Regions from separate parts of the Shinella oryzae genome, predicted to be linked through region 1. Evidence: riboswitches for the same ligand, from Rfam matches in the RefSeq annotation. Region 1 holds a riboswitch; each other region holds the start of a gene.
The links. Region 1 has a riboswitch for thiamine pyrophosphate ahead of thiB (thiamine ABC transporter substrate binding subunit). Riboswitches for the same ligand answer to the same signal wherever they lie in the genome.
Positions count from the first base shown of each region.

Region 2: another riboswitch for thiamine pyrophosphate. It lies ahead of thiC (phosphomethylpyrimidine synthase ThiC); the one in region 1 lies ahead of thiB (thiamine ABC transporter substrate binding subunit).
Region 3: another riboswitch for thiamine pyrophosphate. It lies ahead of thiD (bifunctional hydroxymethylpyrimidine kinase/phosphomethylpyrimidine kinase); the one in region 1 lies ahead of thiB (thiamine ABC transporter substrate binding subunit).

Region 1 is NZ_CP081987.1:2,880,264-2,889,765, reverse strand. It holds gene K6301_RS14115 (helicase-related protein) at 136-3,204, shown strand; gene K6301_RS14110 (RNA-binding S4 domain-containing protein) at 3,208-3,627, shown strand; gene fdxA (ferredoxin FdxA) at 3,846-4,184, shown strand; gene K6301_RS14100 (CarD family transcriptional regulator) at 4,554-5,123, shown strand; gene K6301_RS14095 (RNA polymerase factor sigma-32) at 5,355-6,215, shown strand; gene K6301_RS14090 (hypothetical protein) at 6,311-6,490, opposite strand; TPP riboswitch at 6,679-6,790, shown strand; gene thiB (thiamine ABC transporter substrate binding subunit) at 6,828-7,835, shown strand; gene thiP (thiamine/thiamine pyrophosphate ABC transporter permease) at 7,852-9,492, shown strand; gene thiQ (thiamine ABC transporter ATP-binding protein) at 9,485-9,502, shown strand, end outside.
Region 2 is NZ_CP081987.1:2,571,181-2,580,682, reverse strand. It holds gene K6301_RS12590 (thiazole synthase) at 1-71, opposite strand, end outside; gene thiS (sulfur carrier protein ThiS) at 73-270, opposite strand; gene thiO (glycine oxidase ThiO) at 267-1,247, opposite strand; gene thiC (phosphomethylpyrimidine synthase ThiC) at 1,250-3,073, opposite strand; TPP riboswitch at 3,165-3,281, opposite strand; gene K6301_RS12570 (Bax inhibitor-1/YccA family protein) at 3,416-4,132, opposite strand; gene K6301_RS12565 (anti-sigma factor family protein) at 4,160-4,933, opposite strand; gene K6301_RS12560 (sigma-70 family RNA polymerase sigma factor) at 4,920-5,465, opposite strand; gene K6301_RS12555 (YqaA family protein) at 5,519-5,956, opposite strand; gene K6301_RS12550 (hypothetical protein) at 6,097-6,321, opposite strand; gene K6301_RS12545 (TfuA-like protein) at 6,443-7,150, opposite strand; gene K6301_RS12540 (YcaO-like family protein) at 7,147-8,331, opposite strand; gene K6301_RS12535 (hypothetical protein) at 8,352-8,612, opposite strand; gene K6301_RS12530 (AfsR/SARP family transcriptional regulator) at 8,644-9,502, opposite strand, start outside.
Region 3 is NZ_CP081987.1:3,311,577-3,321,078, forward strand. It holds gene K6301_RS16140 (GNAT family N-acetyltransferase) at 1-132, opposite strand, end outside; gene dut (dUTP diphosphatase) at 132-605, opposite strand; gene K6301_RS16150 (peptide chain release factor 3) at 701-2,281, shown strand; TPP riboswitch at 2,333-2,427, shown strand; gene thiD (bifunctional hydroxymethylpyrimidine kinase/phosphomethylpyrimidine kinase) at 2,469-3,278, shown strand; gene K6301_RS16160 (LysE family translocator) at 3,282-3,893, opposite strand; gene K6301_RS16165 (AraC family transcriptional regulator) at 3,968-4,768, opposite strand; gene K6301_RS16170 (GFA family protein) at 4,772-5,176, opposite strand; gene K6301_RS16175 (pirin family protein) at 5,232-6,143, opposite strand; gene K6301_RS16180 (class II glutamine amidotransferase) at 6,418-7,239, shown strand; gene coaBC (bifunctional phosphopantothenoylcysteine decarboxylase/phosphopantothenate--cysteine ligase CoaBC) at 7,232-8,437, opposite strand; gene K6301_RS16190 (ion channel) at 8,540-9,343, opposite strand; gene ubiB (2-polyprenylphenol 6-hydroxylase) at 9,384-9,502, opposite strand, start outside.

The sequences.
Region 1 (9,502 bases):
CCGCGGCTGTTCCCTGAGCCGGCAAAACATCGGAAAATCCGGCGCATTTCGCCTTGCCCCTTGCCATCGGTGGCTGCGATGGGCATCTGTTGCCGGAAACGGAACCAGCCGGGGCATGTCTTGTCGCAAGCACCCATGATTGTGAGCGGCCGCGGGGTCACCGCGGTGCTCGGCCCGACCAATACGGGCAAGACCCACTACGCAATCGAACGCATGGTGGCACATGAGACGGGCATTATCGGCCTGCCTCTGCGCCTTCTGGCGCGCGAGGTCTATACGCGCCTCGTCGAGCGGGTCGGCCAGCACAATGTCGCGCTCATCACCGGCGAGGAGAAGATCACGCCGCACATGGCGCGCTTTTCGGTCTGCACGGTGGAGGCCATGCCGCGCGAGACGCGCGCCTCCTTCGTCGCCATCGACGAGGTGCAGCTTGCCGGCGATCTGGAGCGCGGCCACATCTTCACCGACCGGGTGCTGCATCTGCGCGGGCGCGACGAGACGCTGCTTTTGGGTGCGGGCACGATGAAGCCGATCCTCGAGCAGATGCTGCCGGGCATCCATGTCATCGAGCGCCCGCGGCTTTCCCAGCTGTTCTATTCCGGCTCCAAGAAGATCACCCGCCTGCCGCAGCGCACGGCCATCGTCGCCTTCTCCGCCGACGAGGTCTACGCGATCGCCGAGCTCATCCGCCGCCAGCGCGGCGGGGCGGCGGTGGTGCTCGGCGCGCTTTCGCCGCGCACACGCAATGCACAGGTCGCACTCTACCAGGAGGGCGATGTCGAATATCTCGTCGCGACGGACGCGATCGGCATGGGCCTCAACCTCGATGTCGATCACGTCGCCTTCGCGCAGGACCGCAAGTTCGACGGCTACCAGTTCCGCAATCTCAATCCGGCCGAGCTTGCCCAGATCGCCGGCCGCGCCGGCCGCCATCTGCGCGACGGCACGTTCGGCGTCACGGGCCGCGTCGATCCCTTCGATGAGGAGCTTGTCGAGCGCATCGAGACGCACCAGTTCGATCCGGTCAAGGTTCTGCAATGGCGCACGACCCGCTTCGATTATTCCTCGCTGCAATCGCTTCGCCTGTCGCTGGAGGCCGCCCCGCCGATCGGCGGGCTGACGCGGGCGCTTCCGGCGGTCGACCAGCAGGCGCTGGAGCACCTGTCGCGCTACCCCGATATCCGTGAGCTCGCCACCACGCCCGAGCGCGTCGAAAAGCTGTGGGAGGCCTGCGCGCTGCCCGACTATCGCCGCATTACGCCGGCCCAGCATGCCGACCTCATCTCGACGCTCTATGCGGATCTCGTCCGGCGCGGCACGGTCAACGAGGACTTCATGGCCGACCAGGTCCGCCGCTCGGATCGCACGGATGGCGAGATCGACACGCTTTCGGCGCGAATCGCGCAGATAAGGACGTGGACCTATGTGTCGAATCGGCCCGGATGGCTTGCCGATCCGACACACTGGCAGGAAAAGACGCGGGAAATCGAAGACCGATTGTCCGATGCGTTACATGAACGGTTGACGAAACGCTTTGTTGATCGCAGGACATCTGTGCTCATGAAGCGCCTGAGAGAGAATGCGATGCTGGAAGCTGAAATCAGTGTGAATGGCGATGTCTTCGTGGAAGGACATCATGTCGGGCAGTTGGCCGGTTTCCGGTTCACGCTCGTCTCCGGAACGGAAGGTCCCGATGCGAAGGCCGTGCAGGCGGCTGCGCAGAAGGCGCTTGCGCTGGAGTTCGAAGCCCGGGCCGCGCGCCTGCATGCGGCCGGCAATGGCGACCTCGCGCTCGGCTCCGATGGCACCGTGCGCTGGCTGGGCGATCCCGTCGCCCGTCTTGCCGCGTCCGATCACATCATGCGCCCGCGCGTCATCCTGCTCTCCGACGAGCAGCTGACGGGCAATGCGCGCGACCATGTCGCCGCCCGCATCGAGCGTTTCGTGAACCATCACATCGCCACCGTCCTGAAGCCGCTCGACGATCTTTCCCGTGCGGAAGACCTGCAGGGTCTCGCCAAGGGCCTGGCCTTCCAGCTCGTCGAAAACCTCGGCGTGCTGTTCCGCCGTGACGTGGCCGACGACGTGAAGTCGCTTGACCAGGACGGCCGCGCCTCCATGCGCAAGCACGGCATCCGCTTCGGCGCCTACCACATCTTCATGCCCGCACTCCTGAAGCCGGCCCCGGCCGAACTCATCACGCTGCTCTGGGCGCTGAAGAACGACGGCCTCGACAAGCCGGGCTATGGCGATCTCATTCCGGTCCTCGCCGCCGGCCGCACGTCGGTCGTCACCGATCCGAGCTTCGAGCGCACCTTCTACAAGCTCGCCGGCTTCCGGTTCCTCGGCAAGCGCGCCGTGCGCATCGACATTCTCGAGCGTCTCGCCGATCTCATCCGCCCGCTGCTTCAGTGGAAGCCGGGTACGCCGCGTCCGGACGGCGCCTATGACGGCCGCCGCTTCACCGCGACGACCGCCATGCTGTCCATCCTCGGCGCCACGCCCGACGACATGGAAGAGATCCTCAAGGGTCTCGGCTACCGCGCCGACAGCGTGACCGCCGAAGAGGCCGCCGCCTTCCTCGCCGCCCAGGCCCCGGCCGATGCGGCCGCCGCCACTCCGGCGGACGCCGCAGGCGAGCAGGATGGCGATGCCGACGAGGCGCAGGCCGACGCTGCCGAGGAAACGGCCGGCGAAGCCCCTGTCGCGGAAGCACCCGCGTCCGAAACGCCCGTCGAAGAGACACCGGCCGCCGAGACGGCGGAAGCCCCGCCCGCATCGGACGCCGCAGCCCCCGAGGCTGCCGGCGAAAGCGCCGAGCCGGTCGAGGCCAAGCCCGTGCTGCTTTGGCGTCCGGGTTCGCGCCACGACAACCAGCGCCAGGGCGGCCACCGTCATGGCGGCGAGCGGCCCGAGCGTGGCGAACGCCGTGGCGGCGACCGCAACCGCGGCCAGCAGGCCGGTGAGCGCGGCGAGCGTCGCGAAGGCGGCCGCGGCCGTCCCGACCAGAACCGCGGCGGCCGCGACGGAAAGCCGCAGGGTGGCAACCGCGACCGCAACGAACAGCGCGGCGAGCGCAACGAGCGCGGCGGAAAGCCGCAACAGGCGAAGTTCGAGGCCCGTCCGCCCCGCAAGGAGAAGCCGATCGATCCGGATTCGCCCTTCGCAAAGCTCGCGGCGCTCAAGGAGCAACTGAAGAAGTAGGCCATGGCGCGCGACGAGGAACAGCCGGAAGGTCAGGCGCGACAGCGCATCGACAAGTGGCTGTTCTTCGCGCGCCTGCGCAAGTCGCGCTCGCTGGCGGCGAAGTCCGTCGAGGCGGGCGATGTGCGCGTCAACGATCTCGCCGTCCGCCAGCCCTCCTATGCCGTGAGTCCCGGTGATGTCGTCGTGCTTTCGCTCGAGCGCCACGACATGGTGGTGAAGGTGCTCCAGACCGGCGAGCGCCGCGGCCCCTATGAGGAGGCCCGCCTTCTCTACAGCGACATGACGCCGCCCCCGCCGCCGCGCGAGGAACGCAATCTCTTCGCCCAGGCCACGCGCGAGCGCGGCGCCGGCCGGCCCACCAAGCGCGAACGCCGCGAGATCGACCGCCTGCACGATTATCCGGGCGAAGGCGACGACTGAGTGCCGGGCCGTTCCGGGCCGCGCTTTAGAATTCTATACCTCGCAAGCCGCAGATCGCGCATGTATTACGCTTGCAAAGCGCCCGCAAAGCCTTTACCTCAGCCACCGGACAGCCTGCTTCCCGCATCTCCTGCTGTCTGCCAGCCGATTGCGTGACAGGCTTTGCGGCAATGGACGGTTCCGCCGTCCGCCTGCTTGTGATTTTTCTGGAGTTCATCATGACGTATGTCGTGACCGACAACTGCATCCGCTGCAAATATACGGACTGTGTCGAAGTCTGCCCTGTCGACTGCTTCTACGAAGGCGAGAACTTCCTGGTCATCCACCCGGACGAGTGCATCGATTGCGGCGTCTGCGAGCCGGAATGTCCCGCCGAGGCGATCAAGCCCGATACGGAGCCGGGCCTCGACAAGTGGTTGAAGATCAATACGGAATTCGCGTCTATCTGGCCCAATATCACCGTGAAGCGGGATGCGATGCCCGAGGCCAAGGAAATGGACGGCGTGGAAGGCAAGTACGAGCAGTACTTCTCGCCCAATCCGGGCAAGGGCGACTGACCGGCCGCACGGCGGCCGCCGAAGCTGGGGAAAAAAGCCTGTCCTCGCCAAAAGGCGATAGGGCAGGCTTGATGACCCATGCGAAGCAAATTATTGATTTCGGCACTTTTTTGTGGTAGGGTCCTGATACTGATCCACATCGCGGCATTTTGCGTGCCCGAACACCACCACGAAAGCAAACGATCCCTCACCGTCGCTCACCTCCCATAGGCAACCTCGGTTGCTCGCATGTGATCGCGTTGCAGTGGACCTCTTTGCGCATGGCGGACGGACCAGAGTGGTGACACCGCAGGGTGCCCCCCGTCTTTCCCGGGTCCCCGGACCCACCCCGGCCTCATCGGGGAGTGTAACAGGGAGTATTTGAACAGAATGACGACCCAGCAGAAGAAATCTTCCACGCGCCAGGGCTTCAAGACCGGCGAGTCGATCGTCTATCCCGCCCACGGTGTCGGCCAGATCGTGGCCATCGAGGAGCAGGAAGTCGCCGGCATGAAGCTTGAGCTTTTTGTCATCGATTTCGAAAAGGACAAGATGCGTCTCAAGGTGCCGGTTGCCAAGGCCGTTTCCATCGGCATGCGCAAACTGTCGGAGACCGATTTCGTCGACCGCGCGCTGAAGGTTGTCCAGGGCAAGGCCCGCGTGAAGCGCACCATGTGGTCGCGCCGCGCGCAGGAATACGATGCCAAGATCAATTCCGGCGACCTGATCTCGATTGCCGAAGTGGTCCGTGACCTCTATCGCGCCGAGAACCAGCCGGAGCAGTCCTATTCCGAGCGCCAGCTTTACGAAGCCGCTCTCGACCGCATGGCCCGCGAAATCGCCGCCGTCAACAAGATGTCGGAAACCGAAGCCGTCCGTCTCGTCGAGACGAACCTCGCCAAGGGTCCGAAGCGCGGCAAGGCCATCGAGGAAGATGACAGCCAGGACGAGGCCGCCTGATCTAGGGCGCTCCGTCACGATTTAAAGCCCGGCTGGCGACAGCCGGGTTTTTTTATGGAACTTTTTTGCGGCACGCCCGTTTGACTGGCCGAGGATGACCGAAGGGCGCTGTGCCGCGGCATTGTCCCGGCCGTGCCGGGCGATCCACTAGCCTCTCCGGACTGTCTTCTCTATGGGCGAACGGGTGGTTCATGCCTCCCCGGAGCCGGTTCGGTTCACGTGGAGAGACGCATGGCTACGACGACCGCAGAGCGCCGCATGATCAAGCTTGCCATGTCCGCGCCCTACCTTGAGAGGGACGAGGAACAGGCGCTTGCCCAGGCCTGGAAGAACAATCACGATCAGGAAGCCCGCAACCGCATCGCCATGGCCCATATGCGCCTGGTCGTTTCGATGGCGGGCAAGTTCCGCAATTTCGGCCTGCCGCTCAGCGATCTCGTGCAAGAAGGCTATATCGGCCTTCTGGAGGCCGCCGCCCGCTTCGAGCCGGAGCGGCAGGTGCGCTTCTCCACCTATGCCAGCTGGTGGATCCGCGCCTCGGTTCAGGATTACGTGCTGCGCAACTGGTCCATCGTGCGCGGCGGCACCAGCTCGGCGCAGAAGGCGCTGTTCTTCAACCTGCGCCGCCTGCGCGCCCGTCTCGCCCGCGGCGATACCCGTCTCACCGCCGAGGCCATGCATCAGGAAATCGCCGCCGCCATCGGTGTCAGCACCGCCGACGTGCGCACCATGGATGCGCGCCTGTCCTCGTCGGACATCTCGCTGCAGGCGCCGATCTCGCCCAATGAGGGCGAGGGCGCCAGCCGCATCGATCTTCTCGCCAGCGAGGCTCCCCTGCCGGACGAGCAGGCCGAAGGCTCCATCGATGGCGAACGCCGCCATCTCTGGCTCTATTCGGCGCTCGGCGAACTCAACGAACGCGAGATGAAGATCATCCGCGCCCGCCGCCTCGCCGAAAACGGTGCAACGCTTGAAGAACTGGGCGTCCTGCTCGGCATCTCCAAGGAGCGCGTCCGCCAGATCGAGAACCGGGCGCTGGAAAAGCTGAAGGCCGTCCTGGTCAGCAAGACCACGGATTTCGCCTACGCCTGAGCAGCCTGACGCCGGCTGTTTCCTCGCGCTCCCGACAGCAAAGGACCCGGATGCAGGGACATCCGGGCCTTCGGGGAGGTCATTTATGATGACGCTCAGTTGCAGATCTTGATCTTCCGGATCACGACGTCGCCGTAATAATCGTAGGACTTCACCTTCTTGATGAAGCATTGCGGCTGCTCGTAGCCATAGCTGTCGTAGCAGGCATATGACGGTGCCGCGAAGGAAACGGCGGCGACGAGGGCAACAGTGGCGGAAACGATGGTCTTGCGCATGGGTCTCTCCTGATCTCTGGCCTGATGGATGCGACGAGCTGTTCTCGTCCGGTGATGAGAAGGTCGCACAGCGCCGCCTTGCCCGCTGTTTCCTACGGAACAGGCCGATTTTCCGTCCATTCCCGCCTGCCGGGCTTTGCTCTCCGGTCCGCCCCTTGCGCGCCGTCGCGGGCCGGATTATGCCTTGTGCTGCTCTAACGGGGTGCCCGCAGGTTTCGGTCTGCTGGCTGAGAGGCGTCACGCCAACCCGAAGAACCTGATCCGGCTCGTACCGGCGGAGGGATTAGACGGCTCAATCCAGCGCCCTATTCCCGTTGTGACAAACAAGGAGGCGCGGATGCGCACGCTACTTTCCACATTGGTTACGGCGCTTGCCGTTTGTGTCGCTGTGCCCGCATCGGCGCAGGAAAAGACGCTGACCGTCTACACCTATGAGAGCTTCATCGCCGAATGGGGCCCGGGCCCCAAGGTCAAGGAAGAGTTCGAGAAGACATGCGGCTGCAAGGTCGAATGGGTCGGCGTGGCCGATGGCGTGGAGCTCCTGACCCGCCTCAAGCTGGAGGGCGAGGGCACCAAGGCCGACGTGGTGCTCGGTCTCGATACCAATCTAATCGCCGAGGCGAAGGCCACGGGCCTGTTCGAGGCGCATGGCCTCTCGCCGAAGGACCTGACGGTGCCCGGCGGCTTCTCCGACGATACGTTCCTGCCCTACGACTACGGCCACTTCGCCGTCGTCTATGACAGCGAGACCCTGAAGAACCCGCCGACCAGCCTCAAGGAGCTGGTCGAAGGCGACCCCGCGGAGAAGATCGTCATCGAGGATCCGCGCACCTCCACGCCGGGCCTCGGCCTGCTGCTCTGGGTCAAGTCGGTCTATGGCGACAAGGCGCCCGAGGCTTGGGAAAAGCTCAAGCGGCGTGTCCTGACCGTCACGCCGGGCTGGTCGGAAGCCTATGGCCTGTTCACCAAGGGCGAGGCGCCGATGGTGCTGTCCTACACGACCTCGCCCGCCTATCACGTCATCGCGGAGAAGAACGAGCGCTACAAGGCGGCCGCCTTCTCGGAAGGCCACTATATCCAGATCGAGGTTGCCGGCCTCACCCGCACCGCCGGCGACAAGGCGCTGGCCCGCCAGTTCCTCACCTACATGACGGGGCCGGATTTCCAGTCGATCATTCCCGAAACCAACTGGATGATGCCGGCTGGCAAGACCCGTGATCCGCTGCCCGCCGCCTTCGATGCGCTGGTCAAGCCGGAGAAGACCTTCCTCATGTCGCCGGAGGAGGTCGCGGCCAACCGCAAGGCCTGGATCGACGAATGGCTCGCCGTGATGAGCGCCAAGTAGCCGGGTCAACACCGTGATCTTCGCCCGCGCCGAAAGACGCACGCTCGATATCGCCGGCGCGCTCGCGCTTGGCGGCGTGCTGGCCTTCGTCGGCGTGGCGACGGCCGTGCTGCTTGCCCATGCCGGTTCAGGGGCCGGTGCAGGGGCCGGCGCGGGCGCGCCTTTGTTCGATGCCTATATCCTGCGGGTGGCGCGCTTCACGTTCCTTCAGGCCGCGCTTTCCACGCTGCTGTCGGTGGCGCTCGCCATTCCCGTGGCGCGTGCCCTGGCGCGCCAGCGCGCCTTTCTCGGCCGCGTCTGGATCCTGCGGCTGTCGGCCGTGCCGCTCGGCCTGCCGGCGCTCGTCGCCGCCCTCGGCGTCATCGAGATCTGGGGGCGCCAGGGCGTGGTGAACGATCTCCTGCGCCTTGCCGGCCTGCAAAATCCGGTCAGCGTCTACGGGCTGACAGGCATCCTCATCGCCCATGTCTTCTTCAACCTGCCGCTCGCGGTGCGCTTCCTCGTCGCCGCGCTCGACCGCATCCCGGCGGAATACTGGCTGAGTTCGGCCAATCTCGGCATGGGCGGCGTGGCGGTGTTCCGGCTCATCGAATGGCCGGTCATCCGGCGCGTGCTGCCGGGCATTGCCGGCCTCGTCTTCATGCTGTGCGCCACGAGCTTCACCCTCGTTCTGACACTCGGCGGCGGGCCGGCCGCCACCACCATCGAGGTCGCGATCTACCAGGCGCTGCGCTTCGATTTCGATCCCGCCCGCGCCGTCCTGCTCGCCTTCCTGCAGATCGCGGTTACGGCGCTGTTGCTGTTCGTGCTCTCGCTGTTCGGCCGGCCGCAGGATGAGGGCGTGACGGCGGGCCGCGCCATCCGCCGCTTCGACGGCCGCCGGCGGCGCGTCACGGACGGGCTCGTCATCCTCGCCTTCACCCTCTTCACCGCCGCGCCGCTGCTGGCGACGCTCGTTTCGGGCCTCGCCGCCGATTTCGGCCGGCTCGCGCTCGATCCGATGCTGCACCGCGCGCTTCTCACCAGCCTTGCGATCTCGCTTGCCTCCGCCAGCCTCAGCCTCGCCATCGCGCTGCCCGTCGTGCTGGTGCCGCAGCTCGCCGAAAGCGGCGCGGCGGGCCCGGCCCGGCTGATAATGGCGGGCGCGCTTCCGGCCGTCGGCTCGCTCATCCTGCTCGTGCCGCCGGTCGTCGTGGCCACGGGCTGGTTCCTCATGCTGCGGCTTTTCGGCGAAACCGGCCGCTTCGCCCCGGCCATCGTCACCGTCATCAATGCGCTGATGGCGCTTCCCTTCGTGGTGCGCGTGCTGGGGCCTGCCTATCGCACTCATCTTGCCCGCACGGCGCGCCTCGCGCTCAGCCTCGGCATCACGGGTCCCCGCCGCCTCATGACGATCGACTGGCCGGCGCTGAAGAAACCCTTCCTCACCGCCTTTGCCTTCGCCATGGCGCTGTCGCTCGGCGATCTCGGCGCCGTCGCCATCTTCGGCGCGGAGGGTTTCGTCACGCTGCCCTGGCTGCTTTATTCGCGCATGGCAAGCTACCGCACGGCCGATGCCGCCGGCATCGCGCTCATCCTGGGCGTGCTCTGCCTGCTCCTGACGCTGCCCTCGACCGCTCCCGAGCGCGTCCCCGAAAGGCCCGGCCCCGATGCCTGATACCGCCATC
Region 2 (9,502 bases), 310 kb from region 1:
GCGGGCGAGGGATAGCGGGCCGTGCCCAGCAGAAGACGGGACTGGACGGTAACGTCGTAGAGCTTCAGCATGTCAGCCTCCCTGCATGGGGGAGAGGATCTCGATCCGGTCCCGCTCGCCGAGCGTGAAGGCGGCGCGATCCTCGCGGTGCACGAGCTCTCCGTTCACCGCTGTCGCAAGCCACTCTCCCTCGTATTCGAGGACATCGAGCAGGGCGGCGAGCGTCGTTGCCGCCACGTCCTGTTCCTCGCCGTTGATGATGAAGGTCATGATGCCAGCCTCTCCGGTTGCGGGGCTTCCGCCAGCAGGCGCCGGGCCACCTCGCCCGCCATGGCGGGCGCCAGCAGGAAGCCGTGGCGGTAAAAGCCGTTGACATGGATGGTATCGCCGAGCGCCGTGACGCGCGGCAGGTTATCAGGGTAGGCGGGGCGGATACCCGCGCCGGTCTCGGCCACGCGCGCCTCGCCGAAGGCGGGATGCAGTGCATAGGCGGCGTTCAGCAGTTCCATCATCGAGCGGGCCGTCACCGGGCCGGCATCATCCGTCTCGATCATGGTCGCGCCGACCATGAACCGGTTCTTATCGCGCGGCACGATGTAGATCGGGTGGCGCGGATGGAGGAGACGGACGGGACGGGAGAGGTTTATCTCTTCGGTCTCGAGATAAAGCATCTCACCGCGCACGCCGCGCAGCTCCGGCAACTGGCCGATGCGGGCTGCACCGGTGCAATCGACGATCCGGTCGAAAGCGCCCTTGTCCTTGCTGTCGCCAAAGAGGAAGCGCATGCGTGCCTCCTCAAGCGCGGCGGTCAGGCCGGAGAGCGCCCGACGCGGATCGAGATGCGCCTCCTCGCGGAAGAACAACGCCTTGCGGAACCGGCCGGCGAGATCCGGTTCGAGCGCGCCGATCGCCGCCTCGTCCAGCCATTCCCAGCCGGTGGTGCGCGAGGCGAAGCGGTCGAGTTCGCCCGTATCGCGCCCGCCTGCGACAACCAGCGTTCCGCAGCGCTGGACCTGTCCGGGCAGGGCGGCCTCCCACCAGTCGGCCGCCATTCGCCCGAGCGAGAGCACCGGTTCTTCGGCATTCTCGCGCTCGCACCACGGCGCCAGCATGCCGCCGGCAAAACCGGATGCGCCGGTGCCGACAGCGCCGGCCTTTTCCTGCACGGTGACGTCGAAGCCATGGCGGTAAAGCTGCCATGCGACGGTGAGGCCGGCGACGCCGGCCCCCTTGACCAGGATGCGCATGGTCATTCTCCCGCAGGTGTCGTGCCAAGCGGCATGTAGAGGTCGCCGCCCTCACGGAACTTCGCCGCCATGGCCTCCAGCCCCTCCTTCTGCGCTTCCGCGCGGATGTCGTGGGAGATGCGCATGGAGCAGAATTTCGGACCGCACATGGAGCAGAAATGCGCCACCTTGTGCGCCTCCTTGGGCAGCGTCTCGTCGTGGTAGGAGCGGGCCGTTTCCGGATCGAGCGACAGGTTGAACTGGTCCTCCCAGCGGAACTCGAAGCGGGCGCGCGACAGCGCGTCGTCGCGGATCTTCGCCGCCGGGTGCCCCTTGGCGAGATCGGCGGCATGGGCGGCGATCTTGTAGGTGATGACGCCCACCTTCACGTCGTTGCGGTCGGGCAGGCCGAGATGTTCCTTCGGCGTGACGTAGCAGAGCATGGCCGTGCCGAACCAGCCGATCATCGCCGCGCCGATACCCGACGTGATGTGGTCGTAGCCGGGCGCGATATCGGTGGTGAGCGGCCCGAGCGTGTAGAACGGCGCCTCGCCACAGGTCTTCAGCTGCTTGTCCATGTTCTCCTTGATCTTGTGCATCGGCACATGGCCGGGGCCTTCGATCATGACCTGGCAATCCCTTGCCCAGGCGATCTGCGTGAGTTCGCCAAGCGTTTCGAGTTCGGCGAACTGCGCCGCATCGTTGGCGTCGGCAATCGAGCCGGGGCGCAGGCCATCGCCGAGCGAGAAGGAGACGTCATAGGCGCGGCAGATGTCGCAGATTTCCTCGAAATGCTCATAGAGGAAGCTTTCGCGGTGGTGATGAAGACACCACTTGGCCATGATCGAGCCGCCGCGCGAGACGATGCCGGTGACGCGATTGACGGTGAGCGGGATGTAATGCAGCCGCACGCCGGCGTGGATGGTGAAATAGTCCACGCCCTGTTCCGCCTGCTCGATCAGCGTGTCGCGGAAGACTTCCCAGGTCAGGTCCTCGGCGATGCCGTTGACCTTTTCGAGCGCCTGATAGAGCGGCACGGTGCCGATCGGAACCGGCGAATTGCGGACGATCCATTCGCGGATGTTGTGGATGTTGCGGCCTGTCGACAGGTCCATGACGGTATCGGCGCCCCAGCGGATCGCCCACACCATCTTCTCGACCTCTTCGGCCATGGAGGAGGTAACGGCGGAATTGCCGATATTGGCGTTGATCTTGACCAGGAAATTACGGCCGATGATCATCGGCTCGGCCTCGGGATGGTTGATGTTGGCGGGGATGATCGCCCGGCCACTGGCGACCTCCTGACGGACGAATTCCGGCGTGACGAAATCGGGAATATGCGCGCCGAAACTGTCGCCATCGCGCACGAGTGTATCCTTCGCGGCCTTGCGGCCGAGATTTTCCCTGATGGCGATGAATTCCATCTCCGGCGTGATCATGCCGGCGCGGGCATAGGCGAGCTGGGTCACAGCCTTGCCGTCCCTCGCCTTGCGCGGGCGGTTGCGAACGGGGAATTCCGGTGTCAGACGCTCGCCGGTCGCGAAGCCGTTGTCCTCCGGGCGGATGTGACGGCCTTCATAGTCTTCGGTATCGCCACGCGCGGCGATCCAGCTTTCGCGCAGCCGCGGCAGGCCGCTTTCGATGGCGACGATGTGGTTGGGGTCGGTATAGGCGCCCGAGGCGTCGTAGACGATGACGGGCGGCTCTCCCGAGGTCGGGTGGAGGGAAATCTCGCGCATCGGCACGCGGATTTCGGGATGCTGTTCGCCGGCAATGTGGATCTTGCGCGAGGCGGGCAGGGCGCCGGTGGTGACGGTCGGGGTGAGCTTTTGGGCGGCAATATTCATCGTGAGGCTCCAAGTTCGGTTTGGAGACCCAGTCCTAGAGCCGGAATGATGGAAGGACGCTGGACACGGAATCCGGGTTATCGGATGTCCTGCCACAGCGCTTGCACCGTCCCTACGCCAGTATGAACTGGATCAGGTTCAACGGGTCACTGCGCTGCGAAAGCCAGCAGTATCTCAGCCCCTTGTCGGGACCCCCCTGGTGAATGCCTTAAGCAAAAACGCTATGGGTCGATTTGTCAACGGGGTTCATAAAGTAAGTTCATACTTACTTTTTTCTGTGCCGCACACAAAAAGAAACGGCGGAGCAAGCCCCGCCGTTCCCTTTGAAACCATTCGCGAAAACTATTCGCGTTCGCCCGTGAAATTCAGCAGCAGCTGGAAGATGTTGACGAAATTCAGGTAGAGCGAGAGCGCGCCGAACACGGCCATCTTCTGCTGGGATTCCTGGTCAATGTTCTCGGCATATTGCGACTTGATGTTCTGCGTATCCCAGGCCGTCAGGCCGACGAAGACGAGGATACCGATCACGGAGATTGCGAACTGCAGGGCGCTGGAGCCCAGGAAAATGTTGACGATCGAAGCGATGATGACGCCGATCAGGCCCATGATCAGGAACGAGCCGAATTTCGAAAGGTCACGCTTCGTCACATAGCCGTAAAGGCTCGTGGCGCCGAACATGGTTGCGGCGATGAAGAAGGTTCGGGCGATGCTCATGCCGGTGAAGACAAGGAACACCGATGCGAGCGAGAGGCCCATGACGGCGCAAAACGCCCAGAAGGTCATCTGTGCCGTGCTGGCCGACATCGTCTGGATCTTGAACGAGAAGAAGAAAACGAAGGCGAGCGGCGCCAGCATCACCACCCACTTGAGCGGCGACGAGAAGATCGGCACGTAGAGCGCCGGCGTGGAGCCGACAATGAACGCAACGAGGCCGGTGATAACAAGGCCGGCGCCCATGTAGTTGTAGACGCGCAGCATGTGCTGGCGCAGGCCCTCGTCGAAGAGGGCAGCGGACTGCGCCTGTGCGCCGTAGCCGAATCGCTGTTGTACGGGTTCCATCTCATATCTCCTTATGGAAACGGTTGATCAGTAGAGCGTGCGGGAAAGTTCCCGCGCGGTTTGCGTCAGGTCGTCGGCCTTGCGGCTTTCGGACACCAGGGCATAGGCGACGTCGCCGATCTGCCAGTAGGCGGCCCGGGCGTTGTCAGCGTGGAACAGCAGGACATGCTGCACGGCAAACGAGCCCGGGCGCACCGCAAAGAGCGAGAGGCGTTCGTTCGCCTCCGGTTGCAGCACCAGCTCGACGCTCGGGCCATAGGCCGAGGGGAAGACCTGCGTATCGAGCAGGGTCCAGCCTTTCGGCAGGTCCGGCAGGACGATGGCGGTGGCCGAGCGGATCTCTGCACGGTCGAACGTTTCCGTCTCCGGCTGAGATGCCATCGTGTCGCGCAGAAGCGTCGTCCGGTGTGCGCGCACCGCTTCCTCCACGAAGGCCGGCGGCTGCACCGAGGCGATGACCTCGGTCGCGCCGAAGGGGCCGAAGACGGCATGCGCGACCCAGCCTGCCGCGACGAAGAGCGCGATCGCTGCAGCACGGCGGAAGACCGCAAGGATGCGGCGGCGCGACAGCGAACGCTCCAGCTGGCGCGCGGCCTCGCGCGTCTCCTGCCGGATCACGGTGCGGTGGTCCGCAAGCGCCAGGCGCAGCTCGTCGCGCACGCGCAGGTCCTTCATGATCTGCGCGGCGACGGCCGGGCGTTCCGACAGATAGGCCTCCACCTCGATGCGCCGCCCGACGGCCAGCTGGTCGTCGACATAGGCGTTGAGATCGGCTTCGAGGATGGGGTCATTGCTGGTCATCGCCAGTGCCTCCGACAATCCTGAGATGCGTGACGGTCGCGGACGGGCCGCTTTGTTCGAATGTGCGCAGGCGCTCGCGCGCCCGGGCGACGCGTGACATCAGCGTTCCCACGGGAATGCCGAGGGCGGTCGCCGCTTCCTGGTAGGAAAGCTCCTCGATGGCGACGAGGTGCAGGGCCGCGCGCTGCTCTTCGGGAAGCGTGAAGAAGGCGTTGCGCAGCTGCGTGAGGCGCACCGAATGATCCTGGTTGGCCGGTATCGCGGTTTCGGCGACTTCGGCCGCGCCATCGTGGCGGCGCTGCATCGAACGGCGCTGGCGCAAGCGGTCCACATGCGCATTGTGCAGGATCGACATCAGCCAGTTGCGCACATTCGCGCCAGTGCGGAACGTGCCCTGCCGTTCATAGGCCTTCACCAGCGCATCGTGCACGAGGTCCTCGGCATCATCCGGATTGCGGACGAGCGAAAGTGCGTAGCGCCTGAGCGCCGCAAGCTGTCCGATCACGTTGAAGCCGGGTGTCTTTGCGTTCATGCCCCAATATACGAGAGCCGCGCGGCTTCCATTCCATCGGCTGCCAAAAAAGTTCACAACCAGTGGAGAACGATGGCCGCAAGCAGGAGGTAGCGGCCGAACTTGGCGATGGAAACGACGAGCAGGAAACGGAAAAACGGCTCGCGCATGATGCCGGCTGCCACCGTCAGCGGATCGCCGATGATCGGTGCCCAGCTGAGAAGCAGGCTCCACCAGCCGTATTTGCGATACCAGTTGCCGGCACGCTCGAGGCTTGCGGCGTTGACCGGAAACCATCGCGCATGGCGGAAGCGCTCGATGCCCCGGCCGAGCAACCAGTTGACGACGGAGCCGAGCACGTTGCCCGTTCCCGCGACGATGATCAAAAGGCTGGGTGAATGGCTGCCGGCGGCAAGCAGGCCGACGAGCACCGCTTCGGATTGTGCCGGAAGGATGGTGGCGGCGATGAAGGCGGCTATGAAAAGGCCGCCATAGGCCGCAAGCGCGCTCATCCGGGCATCTCCGTCATACCGCTCTCCGTCCACGCGCGGAGTGCGCGCCCGCTTCCGATAAACGGTACGGCCGGCCTAGGAAAGGGTGTGACAGGTCTTTATCGCGGTATGGGCGGTCAGTCTGGCCTTTGCATTCGCGCTCAGCAGAGGGCGGACCGGTTCATCAGCAGGATGTCGTTCGACGTCAGCATGATGCGGGACGGTTCGTCGATCTCGTTCAGCACAGCCCGCAGTGCCGTATCGAGGCAATATTCGACGGCCTCGACGTCGAGGCCTTTGGCGGTTTCCACGGCGAAGGCGAGCATTCGCGCCAGCGCCATCAGTTCCGCGCCGCGGTCTTCCATTTCGATCGTATCGATTTTCATATGTGCTGGCCCCCGCCGCGTCGAATTTTACCCTGAATGTGAGTATAGGCGTGGGGACCGGCTTTGGCGCGTGACTCCAGCGTGACACACGCGGAATGCGAAATTGTATGACGAAAGCGGTTTAAGATTGATCTGCCGCCATACGCCACAGCGACGTGGCGCGGAACGTCCAGTCACCACGTTTTTCGGCCTTTTTGCCCGCCCAGAGTGTCATTTCCCGCACCAGCGCCAGGGCGTCCACGCGTTTCTGGTTCACGGTCCGCTCGGTCAGGAGTTGTGTCGTGGCCGTCCACGACACCCCGTTTTCACGCGCCTTGAGGATCGCTGACCATGTGCGCTCCTTGTAGAAAATCCGGCGCGCGGCGTCGCGAAGGCCCGCCACCTCAAGCGCAGCGACCGTTCGATCCGCCTCCAGCCGGTCGAGCGTCGCATCGACATTGACGAGCGGGAGGGAAAGCGCGGGATATCCGAGTTCCGCCGGGCCATGCAGAAGCGCGACATCGGCATCGTCCAACCGGCGCCCGCTCGCATAATCCTCGTAGATCCGTCCTATGCCCACCATGCCGAAGGCAGCGCATTCGGCGGCGCGCAGGGCGCCCATGCTGGCCGCGCCGAAGACGGAAACGCCCTCGTGCAAGGCATACAGGATTTCCTTGTGCCAGACGGGTGCGACATGTTCGAAGCCGCCGTCGATGATGCCGATTGCCGTTGCGCCGGCGCGCACGGCCGCCAGAACGTCGCCGTGAACGGCAGGCGGACGGACCTCCAAGACGTCGCCGCAGAGCGTGGCCGCATCCGGCAGGCTGGGGCCGGCGAAGAGGATTTTCATGAGGTTCCAAACAGCATGCGGGAGAGTGCGCGGGAGCCGACGGCGTGGCGACGCGCGCCCTCGGGGTTTTCCAGAGTGGGCACGACCATCTTGACCACCGAGACGGGCAGCGAGGCATCGGTCAGCGGCACCGCGACGACGGGTGTTATGCCGGATGCGGCGAGCACCTCCAGGCAATGCGCGAGCAAGGCTGCGGCGTCGCCCGACGGTGCGCCATAGGCTTTTGGCGTTGTCGGCAATGCCCCGAAGAGGGCGCGCGTTTCCGGCGCCAGCGGCCGGGTGAAGGTTTCGGCAAAAAGGTCGTCCCGCGCGCCGCTGATATAGGTGAGGCGCGATTGTGCGACTTCGGTCAGCGCCCGGATGACGGCGCGCACGGCGACGGGATGGGTGCCGTAGCCGACCGTTGCATCGTGGAAGAGCGGCGCCTTCTTGTTGCGCATTCCCACATCACCGAGCACCGCTGCATAGGTCGGGATGGCGAGGTCGCTTGTAATATCGAAGAGGCGCAGGTCCAGCCCGGCGTCGCGAAAACGCCCCACGAGCACATCGACGACCGGATCGCCGAAGCCTGTCGGGTCGATGGCGGTCGCGAGGCGTTTTTCACGCGGCAGCAGGCGCCAGAGCCGGTCGGCATCCCGCTCGATGCGTTCCAGCAGGCCATGCAGGATCGCCTCTGTCTCGGAGTTGCCGGAGGCCAGGCCATCCGAAGACTGCCAGAAGCGCGGTGCAACATCGGTCCTGTCGAGGCAGATTGCGTCGCGCGGCACCCAGACACGGTCGCCGGTGACGACGTCGTGGCCGGTGAGCCAGTCGAGCTTCTCCTCCTCAGCGAGAAACGCCTGGCCGGCCGCAACGAAAATATCGAGCGGCAGGCAGGTTTCGCCGGCCTCCATGAAATCGCGCCGCGATGCGTGACGCGTCGCCACCAGGGGGGCGCCTGCCACGGCCCGCTCAAGCGCCTCCATGGCGGCGGAGACCTTTGCGTCGATATCGGTGATGCCCTTGCCCTGGTTGATGACGATCGAGCGGGCATTGGGGCTGACGGCGTTCCAGACGGGGATGCCGACGCGGTCCAACCCTGTCAGGCGCGAAAGCCGCGTGATGCCGAACCGGGGCATAAGCGCCTCGATCCGGCTCCAGGTCTGTTCTGGGCCGCAGATGCGGTCAGAATAGGCTGTCACAGGTTGAGCCGGATGAAGGCTCACTTGTCCATGAAGCCGCCCGAGGGGTCCATGAAGCCGCCGGACACATCCATGAAGCCGCCGGAGACGGCATCTGCCGATGTCGCAAGTGCGGCGAGGTTGACGCCCTTGATCACCGATGCGCCAGCTTTGCGAAGATCGTCAGCATTCTTCAACGCGCCGGTTGCCGGCACGCCTATCTGCGTGATCGTGCCAGCATCGAGATCCGCGAGCCAGAGGCCGTCATCTCCTTGAACGCCGAGTACAACGAGTCTTGTCATGTGAATCCCTCTCCTTGTTGTGCCGGATGGATCAGAACCCGGCTTTTTTCAATCCGTCGTAATAATGTTTGCGTTGCCACTCTTCCTTGAAGGGCACGATCGCCATCCAGGCATCGAAATCGAAATTCGGATTGATGTCATAGGTACGCCGAACGAAGAGCCGCGCCTTCTTCATGTCGCCGAGCATGGCCCAGCAGGCAGCCGAAAGCCGGTGTACCGGATCCTTATCCTTCATCTGTGAAATATAGGCGAGCGCCTCCTCATACCGTCCGAGCGAATAGGCGGCGCCCGCGGCCGTCCAGAAATATTCGTCGGGCGGCAGAGGATTGAGTTCGATCGCGTGCTCGATCTTCTTCAACCCGTCATCTGGCCGCGAAGCCTGGACAAGCGTGTCGGCATAACTCGCGATGACATTGGCATAATGCGGGCTGAGCGTCTCGGCGCGGTCTAGATAATGCGCGCTTTCATCGAACTGCCGGGAATAGAGTTTGACGACACCGAGTTCACGGTAGCCTGAGGGCAGACGGTCGTCGGCTCGTATGGCATCCTGCGCGTGGATCTCTGCCTGATGGAGAAGCGCCTCGTCGCCCCGGGCCGTTACCAGCCATTCGAGGAAGAAGCTGCGGGCAAGGCCGCTCAGTGCGGGCGCAAAGCCGGATTGCAATTGCAGGGCGTCGCGAAAGCTCTTGCGGGCGCGGCGGATGTCGCGCAGGTCGAGGTTTTTCAGCTGGCCCTGGCCGAGCAGGAAGTTGCGATAGGCATTCGCATCGCCCTCGTAGCCGTTGCGCACCAGTTCGTTGTCCTCGATCTCCGTGGCGATTGCGCCGGCGATCCGGTGGGCGATCATCTGGCGCGAGCGGGCAAGCCCTTCGGCCGACAGCGGAAAACGC
Region 3 (9,502 bases), 430 kb from region 1:
TCCGCCCAACCGGTCAAGACCGGAGACATCGATCTCGAATATGTCCCGGAGCAGATCGCAGAGGCCCTGCCAGGCCGCGCGGTCGTCGAAGTAATGTGCGCGGAAGATGAGGCCCGCCTTGTCGGATGACATCACCGCACGCCGGTGGAGCCGAAGCCGCCGGCGCCGCGCGCGGTTTCGCTCGCCTCCACGGCCTCGCGCACGGCCACCTGCGTCACGGGCGCGATGACCATCTGGGCGACGCGCATGCCGCGTTCGATGGTGAAGGCTTCCTCGCCGAGATTGACGAGCAGCACCTTCACCTCGCCGCGATAATCGCTGTCGATGGTGCCGGGCGTGTTGAGGCAGGTGACGCCGTGCTTGAAGGCGAGGCCGGAGCGCGGCCGGATCTGGGCCTCGTAGCCATGCGGGATTTCAAAGATGAAGCCGGTCGGCACGAGCGCGCGTTTTCCCGGCGCAAGCGTGAGGGCCGCGTCGGCATCCACCGCCGCGCGCAGGTCCATGCCGGCGGCGCCCGTCGTTTCGTAGGCGGGGAGCTCGATATCCGCACCGTTCGGCAGGCGAACGAGGGAGAGCGTGGGCTTGGCGGGAGCGTGCGCGTTCATGACACCCATAAGCCGGCCGCAGGCGCGGGCCGTCAATTGCATCTTCGCGGCGGAGCCTGTAAAGACCGCGCCAACTCACAGGATATTGCTTGAACATGGCCGAAACCCTTGCCGAGGCGGTCTCCCGCCGCCGCACCTTCGCGATCATCGCGCACCCGGACGCCGGTAAAACCACCCTCACCGAAAAGCTGCTGCTGTTCGGCGGCGCCATCCAGCTCGCCGGCGAGGTGAAGGCGAAGAAGGACCGCATCCAGACCCGTTCGGACTGGATGAAGATCGAGCGCGAGCGCGGCATCTCGGTCGTGACCTCGGTCATGACCTTCGAATATGACGGCAACGTCTTCAACATTCTCGATACGCCCGGCCACGAAGACTTCGCCGACGACACCTACCGCACGCTGACGGCGGTGGATGCGGCCGTCATGGTCATCGACGCCGCAAAGGGTATCGAGCCGCGGACGCTGAAGCTGTTCGAGGTCTGCCGCCTGCGCGATATCCCGATCATCACCTTCGTCAACAAGATGGACCGCGAGAGCCGCGATCCCTTCGAGATCCTCGACGAGGTGGAAGAGAAGCTGGCGCTGGATACCGCGCCGGTGACATGGCCGGTCGGCCGCTCCAAGACCTTCTGCGGCTCCTATCATCTGGCCGATCGCACCTTCCGCGGCTCGGACACGCAGGTCCAGCCGACCAGGATGGACGATGCCGCCGAAGTCGCCAAACACCTGCCGGAAAACGAGCGCCAAGCCTTCATCGACGAGATGGAACTGGCGCGCGAGGCCTGCCGGCCGTTCGATCGCGAAGCCTTCCTCGAAGGCCATATGACGCCGGTCTTCTTCGGTTCGGCGCTGCGCAATTTCGGGGTGCGCGATCTCATCAACGCGCTCGGCGCCTTCGCGCCGCCGCCGCGCGACCAGGTGGCAGATGTGCGCAAGGTCCACGCCGCCGAAGACAAGATGACGGCCTTCGTCTTCAAGATCCAGGCCAACATGGACCCGAACCACCGCGACCGCATCGCCTTCGCGCGCGTGTGCTCCGGCATGCTGGAGCGCGGCATGAAGGTGCGCCTTGCCCGCACCGGCAAGCAGATCGGCCTCTCGGCACCGCAGTTCTTCTTCGCCTCGCAGCGCCAGCTGGCCGATACGGCCTATGCCGGCGACGTGGTTGGCATTCCCAACCACGGCACGCTGCGCATCGGCGATACGCTGACGGAAGGCGAGGCGCTGGTGTTCGAGGGCGTGCCGAACTTCGCGCCGGAAATCCTGCGCCGCGTGCGGCTGGAAGACGCGATGAAGGCCAAGAAGCTGAAGGAAGCGTTGCAGCAGATGGCGGAAGAGGGCGTCGTGCAGCTCTTCTCGCCGGAAGACGGCACGCCGGCCATCGTCGGTGTCGTCGGCGCGCTGCAGCTCGACGTTCTCAAGGAGCGCCTGCAGCAGGAATACGGCCTGCCGGTCTCCTTCGAAATGTCGCGCTTTTCCGTCTGCCGCTGGATTTCCTCCGACAATGCGGCCGAACTCGACAAGTTCGTCACTCAGCGCCGCGGCGATATCGCCCGCGACCTCGATGGCGATCCGGTCTTCCTTGCGCAGGACAGCTTTTCGCTGCGCTACGAGGCGGAGCGTTACCCCGCGATCAAGATGGTCGCCATCAAGGAGTACCACGTCACCAAGGCGTGACGGCGGCCTGTCACTTTCAAGGTGACAGGCGCCTCTCCATTTGCGAAAAGCATTGCCAGACAGGGGCGTCCGCGCAGGCGGGCTGAGAAGCACCCTTTGAACCTGAACCGGATCATGCCGGCGGAGGGAGTCGCTGGCACTGCATTCGCCGTTGTCCCGCGCCCGCCTCCGTCCGCAAGGAGGCGAGATGGCAGACACAATCGCAAACATCCTCTCGATCGCAGGCTCCGACCCCTCGGGCGGCGCCGGCATCCAGGCCGACCTCAAGACCTTCGCCGCCCGTGGCACCTATGGCATGGCCGTGCTGACCGCGCTGACGGCGCAGAACACGCAGGGCGTTTCGGGCGTGCATCTCGTGCCGCCGGCCTTCGTCGCCGCGCAGATCGCCGATGTCTTTGCCGATGTGCGGGTGGGCGCCGTCAAGATCGGCATGATCGCCTCGGGCGAGATCGCCGAGGCGGTGGCGAACGCCCTGTCGCCGCATCGCTCCGTCCCCGTCGTGCTCGATCCCGTCATGATCGCCAAGGGCGGGGCCTCTCTTCTGGCCGCAGACGCCGTGGAGGCCCTGACGCGCCGGCTGCTGCCGCTGTCCACGCTGCTCACGCCCAACCTGCCGGAGGCGGCCGCCCTGCTCGGCGAAGCCGAGGCGACCGACCGGGCTGCGATGGAAAACCAGGCGAAGCGCCTGCTGGCGCTCGGGCCGAAGGCGGTTCTGCTGAAGGGCGGGCATCTGCCGGGCAACGAGAGCCCGGATGTGCTCGCCATGCCGGGCGCGCTGCGCTGGTTCGAGGGCGTGCGCGTGCTCACGCGCAACACCCACGGCACCGGCTGCACGCTGTCGAGCGCGGTGGCGGCGGAACTGGGCAAGGGGCATTCGCTGCCTGAGGCCGTGGCCGCGGCCAAGAGCTTCGTCGCCGGTGCCGTGCGCGGATCCGGTGCGCTGGCAGTCGGCGCGGGGCACGGTCCGCTGCATCATTTCCACGCGCTCTGGGCGTGACGGTCAGCGATCCGAAAGCGCCAGCCGCAGGCCCATGAGCCCCAGGGCCGCGGCGAAGCTGCGCTGCATCCAGGTCATGACCGCCGGTCGGCCCAGCACCTGCCGTCGCAGGCTGGCCGCGAGCGCGGCATAGACGGCGAAGACCAGGAAGGTCAGCAGCATGAACACGCCGCCGAGCAAGAGCATCCGCGCCGTCAGGTCCGGCGCGCCATCGGGCACGAACTGCGGCAGGAAGGCGAGGAAGAACAGCGAGAGCTTGGGGTTGAAGACATTGGTGAAGGCGCCCTTGCGCACGATGCGCGCGGCCGCCTCGACCGGCTGGTCCGGTGCCGTATCGAGCGCAACGCTTTCGCGCAGCATGCTCCAGGCGATGAAGAGCAGGTAGATGACGCCGATGATGCGCAGGAGTTCGAAGGCAAGCGCGCTGGCATGCAGGATGGCGGCGAGCCCGGCGATGCTGGCCAGCATATGCGGGATGATGCCCAGCGTGCAGCCGAAGGCCGCAAGCAGGCCGGCGCGAAAGCCGCCGCTGACCCCGCGCGCCACGGTGTAGATGACGCCGGTGCCCGGAAGCAGGATGACGATGAGCGAGGTGATGAGGAATTCGGTGGTCATGTCGGGTTTCCATGCGCTTGAAGAGGCGGCAGGAAACACCGGACGGTCATCGCGGTCTTGAACGAAATTGCAGGTCAGGTGAGGGCGGCCAGATAGGCGCCCGGCGTGTAGCCGTAACGCCGCGTGAAGTTGCGGGTCATGTGGCTCTGGTCGGCGAAGCCGGCGCCGGCCGCGGCATCGGCAAGCGGATTGCCGGCGGCGATGAGGCGGCGGGCGAGATCCGTTCGGCGCTGGATGAGATAGGCGTGGGGTGTCAGCCCCGTCGCGCGGGCGAAATCCCGCACCAGCCGGAAACGGCCAAGGCCGCAATCGGCGGCCAGCGCATCGAGCGTGACGGGCGAGACCGGGTCGGCGTCGATCCGCTCGCGTGCGCGGGCGATGCCGGCAGCCGCAATGCCCTCGCGGCGCGGCGCCCGTTCGCGCAGCACCGCCGCCAGCAGCAGGAGAAGCCGCTCATCGCGGCAGATTGCTGCGGCCTTGGTATCGACCAGCGCCGTCAGAGCGGCCGCGACAAGCCGGCCGACGCGGCTGTCGTCCAGCACGGGCGCATAAAATTCCTCGCGGGTGTCCCCTTCGAAAATGTCCTGTGCCGCGGCCGCGACGATATCCAGCCGCATATAGAGCATGCGCCAGGCGCGGGACGCGCCGCCAAGCGGCGCGCCGTCATGCACCTCGCCGGGGTTGACGGTGATCGTGTTGCCGGCCTGCGCCTCCACGCGGCCGCGCCCGCTCGCCGATGTCTGCGCGCCGCGTTCGACCAGGCCGATGCCGTAGGTGTCGTGGCTGTGGCGGGCGAAGGCGTGGCTGCTGTCGGCGATGACGGCCTCGACGCCGTCGATGGCCGTGCGCAGGACCTGGAAACGGCCGCTTGCCACGCCCTACTCCCGCGGCGTGCCGGGAAGGGCTTTGGTCTCGCCGAACCAGTCGGTGGCCGAAGAGCACCAGATCTGGCGCTTGGGCTTGAGGGCGGCGCGCTGGTTGATGCTGCCCCAACGGATGCCCCAAAAGGCGGCCGCCTCGCCCGTGCCGGAGGAAAACAGCGGCGTTCCGCATTCCGGGCAGAAGTGCAGAAATCGCTCGCGGCCGCTTTCGGCGATCTTGGTATAGACCTTCGGCGTCTCGCCGGTGAGGGTGAGATCGGCCCGCGGCACGCGCACGGTGACGCGATAGGGCGAGCCGGTCAGCCGCTGGCAATCCGTGCAGTGGCAGATGAGCAGACCATCGGGATCGATCTCGGCCTCGTAGGTCACGAAGCCGCAATGGCATTGTCCGTCGATCCGCATCTCTCGTCCTTCCGCCTCGGGTAAAGGCGGAAGGATAGGCGCCTGTCGCGCGACGTCAATGCGCCGGCTTGATGAAGGTGCCGTTGCGCAGCTCGCGCATGGCCTGCTGCAACTCGGCCTGGGTGTTCATCACGATGGGGCCGTGCCAGGCGACGGGCTCCTCGATGGGTTTGCCCGAAACCAGCAGGAAGCGGATGCCCTGCTCGCCGGCCTGCACTGTCACCTCGTCGCCGGTATCGAAGACCACGAGCGTGCGGTTGCCGGAGAGGTCGCGGATGTTCAGCTCCTCGCCCTGGAACTCCTTTTCCACCTTCACGCCGAAGGGCTTCGAGGCGTCGCGGAACGTGCCGGAGCCGGCGAAGATATAGGCGAAGGCAGAGCGGTAGGTATCGACCGGCAGGCGCTTCGTCTTGCCCGGCGGCACCGAGATGTCGAGATAGACGGGCTCGGCGGCGATGCCGTCGACCGGGCCGGTCTTGCCCCAGAAGCTGCCGGCGATGACGCGCGCCACGGTGCCGTCGTCGTCGACGGCGACGGGAATATCAGCGGACTTGATGTCCTGGTAGCGCGGCGCCGTCATCTTGAGCGACGAGGGCAGGTTGGCCCACAGCTGGAAGCCATGCATCTTGCCGGCGAAGTCGCCGCGCGGCATTTCCTGGTGCAGGATGCCGCTGCCGGCCGTCATCCACTGCACGTCGCCGGCGCCCATGACGCCGTGGTTGCCGAGGCTGTCGCCGTGCTCGACGCTGCCGGCCAGCACATAGGTGATGGTCTCGATGCCGCGGTGGGGATGCCACGGGAAGCCGCGGATATAGTCGTCGGGATCGTTGTTGCGGAAGTCGTCCATCATCAGGAACGGGTCGGTCAGCGACGGATCGCCGAAGCCGAAGACGCGGTGCAGTTTCACGCCGGCGCCTTCCATGGCGGGGCGGGCGATGCTTTCGTGTTTGACGGGGCGTATGGACATGGGAGAAGTCCTTTCGACTGGGTTGCTTGCCCCTTCTATACGCCGGCGCGATTGTTCACGAAATCTGCCCGACATGAAACGCAGTGTTCACACAAGCGACTTTCGCGGCGTGCAGCCGTGCGGCTCGCCCGTGCGGGAATGACACGCATGGTTTCCGTCCGTTTACTTTCGTTAACGCATTTTTACCCATTTGCGTTGAAAATCCGGGCAGTGCCATGGTTAATGCGTCGGATCCGTCACCGGTTCGCACCGGTCCAATCAAGCAGGAAATGTCATGTGCCGTTGGGCAGCCTATCGCGGAGAGCCGCTCTTTCTCGAGGAACTCGTGTCCTCGCCCGCCCATTCGCTGATCGAACAGTCCCACTGCGCCACGCGCGCCAAGACGGCCACCAACGGTGACGGCTTCGGCATCGCCTGGTACGGCGACCGCCCGGAGCCCGGCCGCTACCGCGATATCCTGCCGGCCTGGTCCGACTGCAACCTGCGCAGCATCGCGCGGCAGGTCCGCTCGCCGCTCTTCCTCGCCCATGTCCGCGCCGCGACGGGTGGCGGCACGCGGCGCGACAATTGCCATCCCTTCGTGCACGGCATCTGGTCCTTCATGCACAACGGACAGATCGCCGATTTCGAGCATCTGCGCCGGCCGCTCGAGACCATGCTGGACAATGATCTCTACAGCGCGCGCACGGGCTCCACGGATTCGGAACTGCTCTTCCTGCTGGCGCTGCAATTCGGCCTTGCCCGGGATCCGCTCGGCGCCATGGCCGAAACCATCGCCTTCGTCGAGCGCCTTGCCGCCCATCTGGAGCACAAGGTGCTTGTGCGGTTCACGGCCGCGTTTTCCGATGGCAACCAGCTTTATGCCGTGCGCTACGCGACGGACTATGCGGCACCGACGCTCTACGCCGCGCCGATGGGCGATGCCGGTGGCTATTGCCTCGTGTCCGAGCCCCTGAACGACGACACAGAGGCCTGGGTGGAAATCCCCGATGGCAGCGCCGTGGTGCTCGGCGAAAACGGCGTCGACATGCGCATCTTCTCGCCTGCCGGCCGCCCGGCAGGATCGATGGAAGCCAAGCTCGCCCTCGTCAAATAAGCCGTTCGGCAATCCAGCCGGCGAGACGATCGGCGACATCGTCCTTGGAAAGCTCCGGCCATGCCGTGATGCCGTCGGCGGTAATGAGCTTCACGCTGTTCGTCGTGCCGCCCATGATGCCGGTTTCCGGCGAGACATCGTTGGCGACGATGAGATCGGCGCCCTTTTTTTCGAGCTTCACCCGGCCGTTGTTTTCGACATCCTGCGTCTCGGCCGCAAAGCCGACGACGACAGTCGGGCGCTTCGCATGATGGCCGATGGTCTTCAGGATATCCGGGTTTTCCGACAGCATCAGCGGCGGCGGTCCTTCGCCGGGCTGCTTCTTGATCTTTTCCGCATTGGCCGTCGCCACGCGCCAGTCGGCGACGGCGGCCACCATGACGGCGATATCCGCCGGCAGCGCGCCGAGCACCGCCGCCAGCATCTCCGACGCCTGCTCGACGCGGATCACGGTCACGCCCGGCGGGTCGGGGATCGTGACAGGCCCGGAGACGAGCGTCACCTCGGCGCCAAGCCGCGCCAGGGCGGCGGCGATGGCATGGCCCTGCCGGCCCGAGGAGCGGTTGGCGATATAGCGCACGGGATCGATCGGCTCATGCGTCGGACCCGATGTGACCACGGCCTTGCGGCCGGCAAGCGGCTTTCTCCCGCCATCCAGCAGGCGCTCCACCGCCGCGACGATCTCCAGCGGCTCGGCCATGCGGCCGGCGCCCGCCTCGCCGCTTTCGGCCATTTCGCCGGCATTGGGGCCGATGAAGGCGAGGCCGTCGCGGCGCAGCGTCTCGACATTGCGGCGCGTCGCGGCATGGGACCACATTTTCGGGTTCATGGCCGGCGCAAGCAGCACGGGGCGGTCGGTGGCGAGAAGCACGGTGGAGGCGAGGTCGTCGGCCAGGCCGTTCGCCATCTTGGCCATCAGGTCGGCCGTGGCGGGCGCGACGACGATGAGGTCGCAGTCGCGCGCCAGGCGGATATGGCCGACATCCTGCTCGTCCTCGCGGGAGAACAGGTCCGTATAGACATGGCCGGACGACAGGGCGCCGACGGCAAGCGGCGTGACGAAATGCTGGGCGCCCGACGTCATGACGGGCCGCACCTCTGCGCCGCGTTCGCGCAGGCGGCGGATGAGATCGAGGCTCTTGTAGGCGGCGATCCCGCCGGAAATGACGAGGAGGATGCGTTTTCCTGCAAGCGGCATGGCATGTCCCGGGCTCGTGAGGCGCAAGCGGCCCCGAAGGGCGGTCGTGATGTCCTATCGCGTCGAAACCGCATTTCCAAGCGCGCTCTTCGCCCGAACGCCTCAACTGCCCTCGTCGGGAATGTTGAGGACATGGCCGCAGGCCTTGCAATGCACGGCATCGGCATCGTGGCGCGACAGGCCGCATTGCGGGCAGGGGAAGGTCACCTTGTAGGGTCGTACGATGGCCTGGGCGAGGCGCACGAAAAGCGAGATGCCGACGATCATCGTCACGATGGCGGTGAGCTTGCCGAGCGTGCCGGGCAGCACGATATCGCCGAACCCGGTGGTGGTGACGGTCGCGACCGAGAAATAGAGCGCATCGACGAAGCCGGCAAACCCCTCCGCGCCGTAGAAGAAGTTGGAATAGACGAAGCCGGTCACGAGGAAGAGGAAGACGAGGAAGTTCACGCAGGCCTGGATGAGGTCTTCCTTGTCGCCATGCCCGGTGCGCCGCAGCGTCAGCGTGACGAGCTTGCTCTGGCTGATCGTCCAGATGCGCAGCACGCGCAGGAAGGCGAAGTTGTGCAGCTGGTTGGGAAAGAGCAGCGTGCCGAGAATGACGATATCCACCCAGGTCATCGGCCGCATGAGCCAGTAGCGCAGGTTCGGCGCGATCAGGGCGCGGGCACACAGTTCGAAGGCGATGACGGCGGCGATGAGATAGTCGACGATCACATAGGCCGAGCCCTTTCGCAGATAGGGCCCGGCAATGAAGAAGGCGAGGATCGCGACATCGAGCAGAAGCATGCCGATCTGGAAGTGGATCGCCTCCCGGTCCCGGCCGAAATAGAGCCCGCGCAGCTGCCGTCGCGTGCGCTCGATAAAGGATAGAGGTTCGTTGACGCCGGGTGGCTCTGCGGTCATGGCAGGGAGACTAGCGCCGGGCCGGCGCCGGTCAAGCGGCTCAGGTGAGCTTCCAGGCGATGTAGACGAGCGTCGCGGCGATCAGCCAGAGCGCGACGCGGCCCGAACGGCTGTGGCGCGCTTCCGAGCGACCGATGGCTTCCGCCGTGTCCGCGTCGA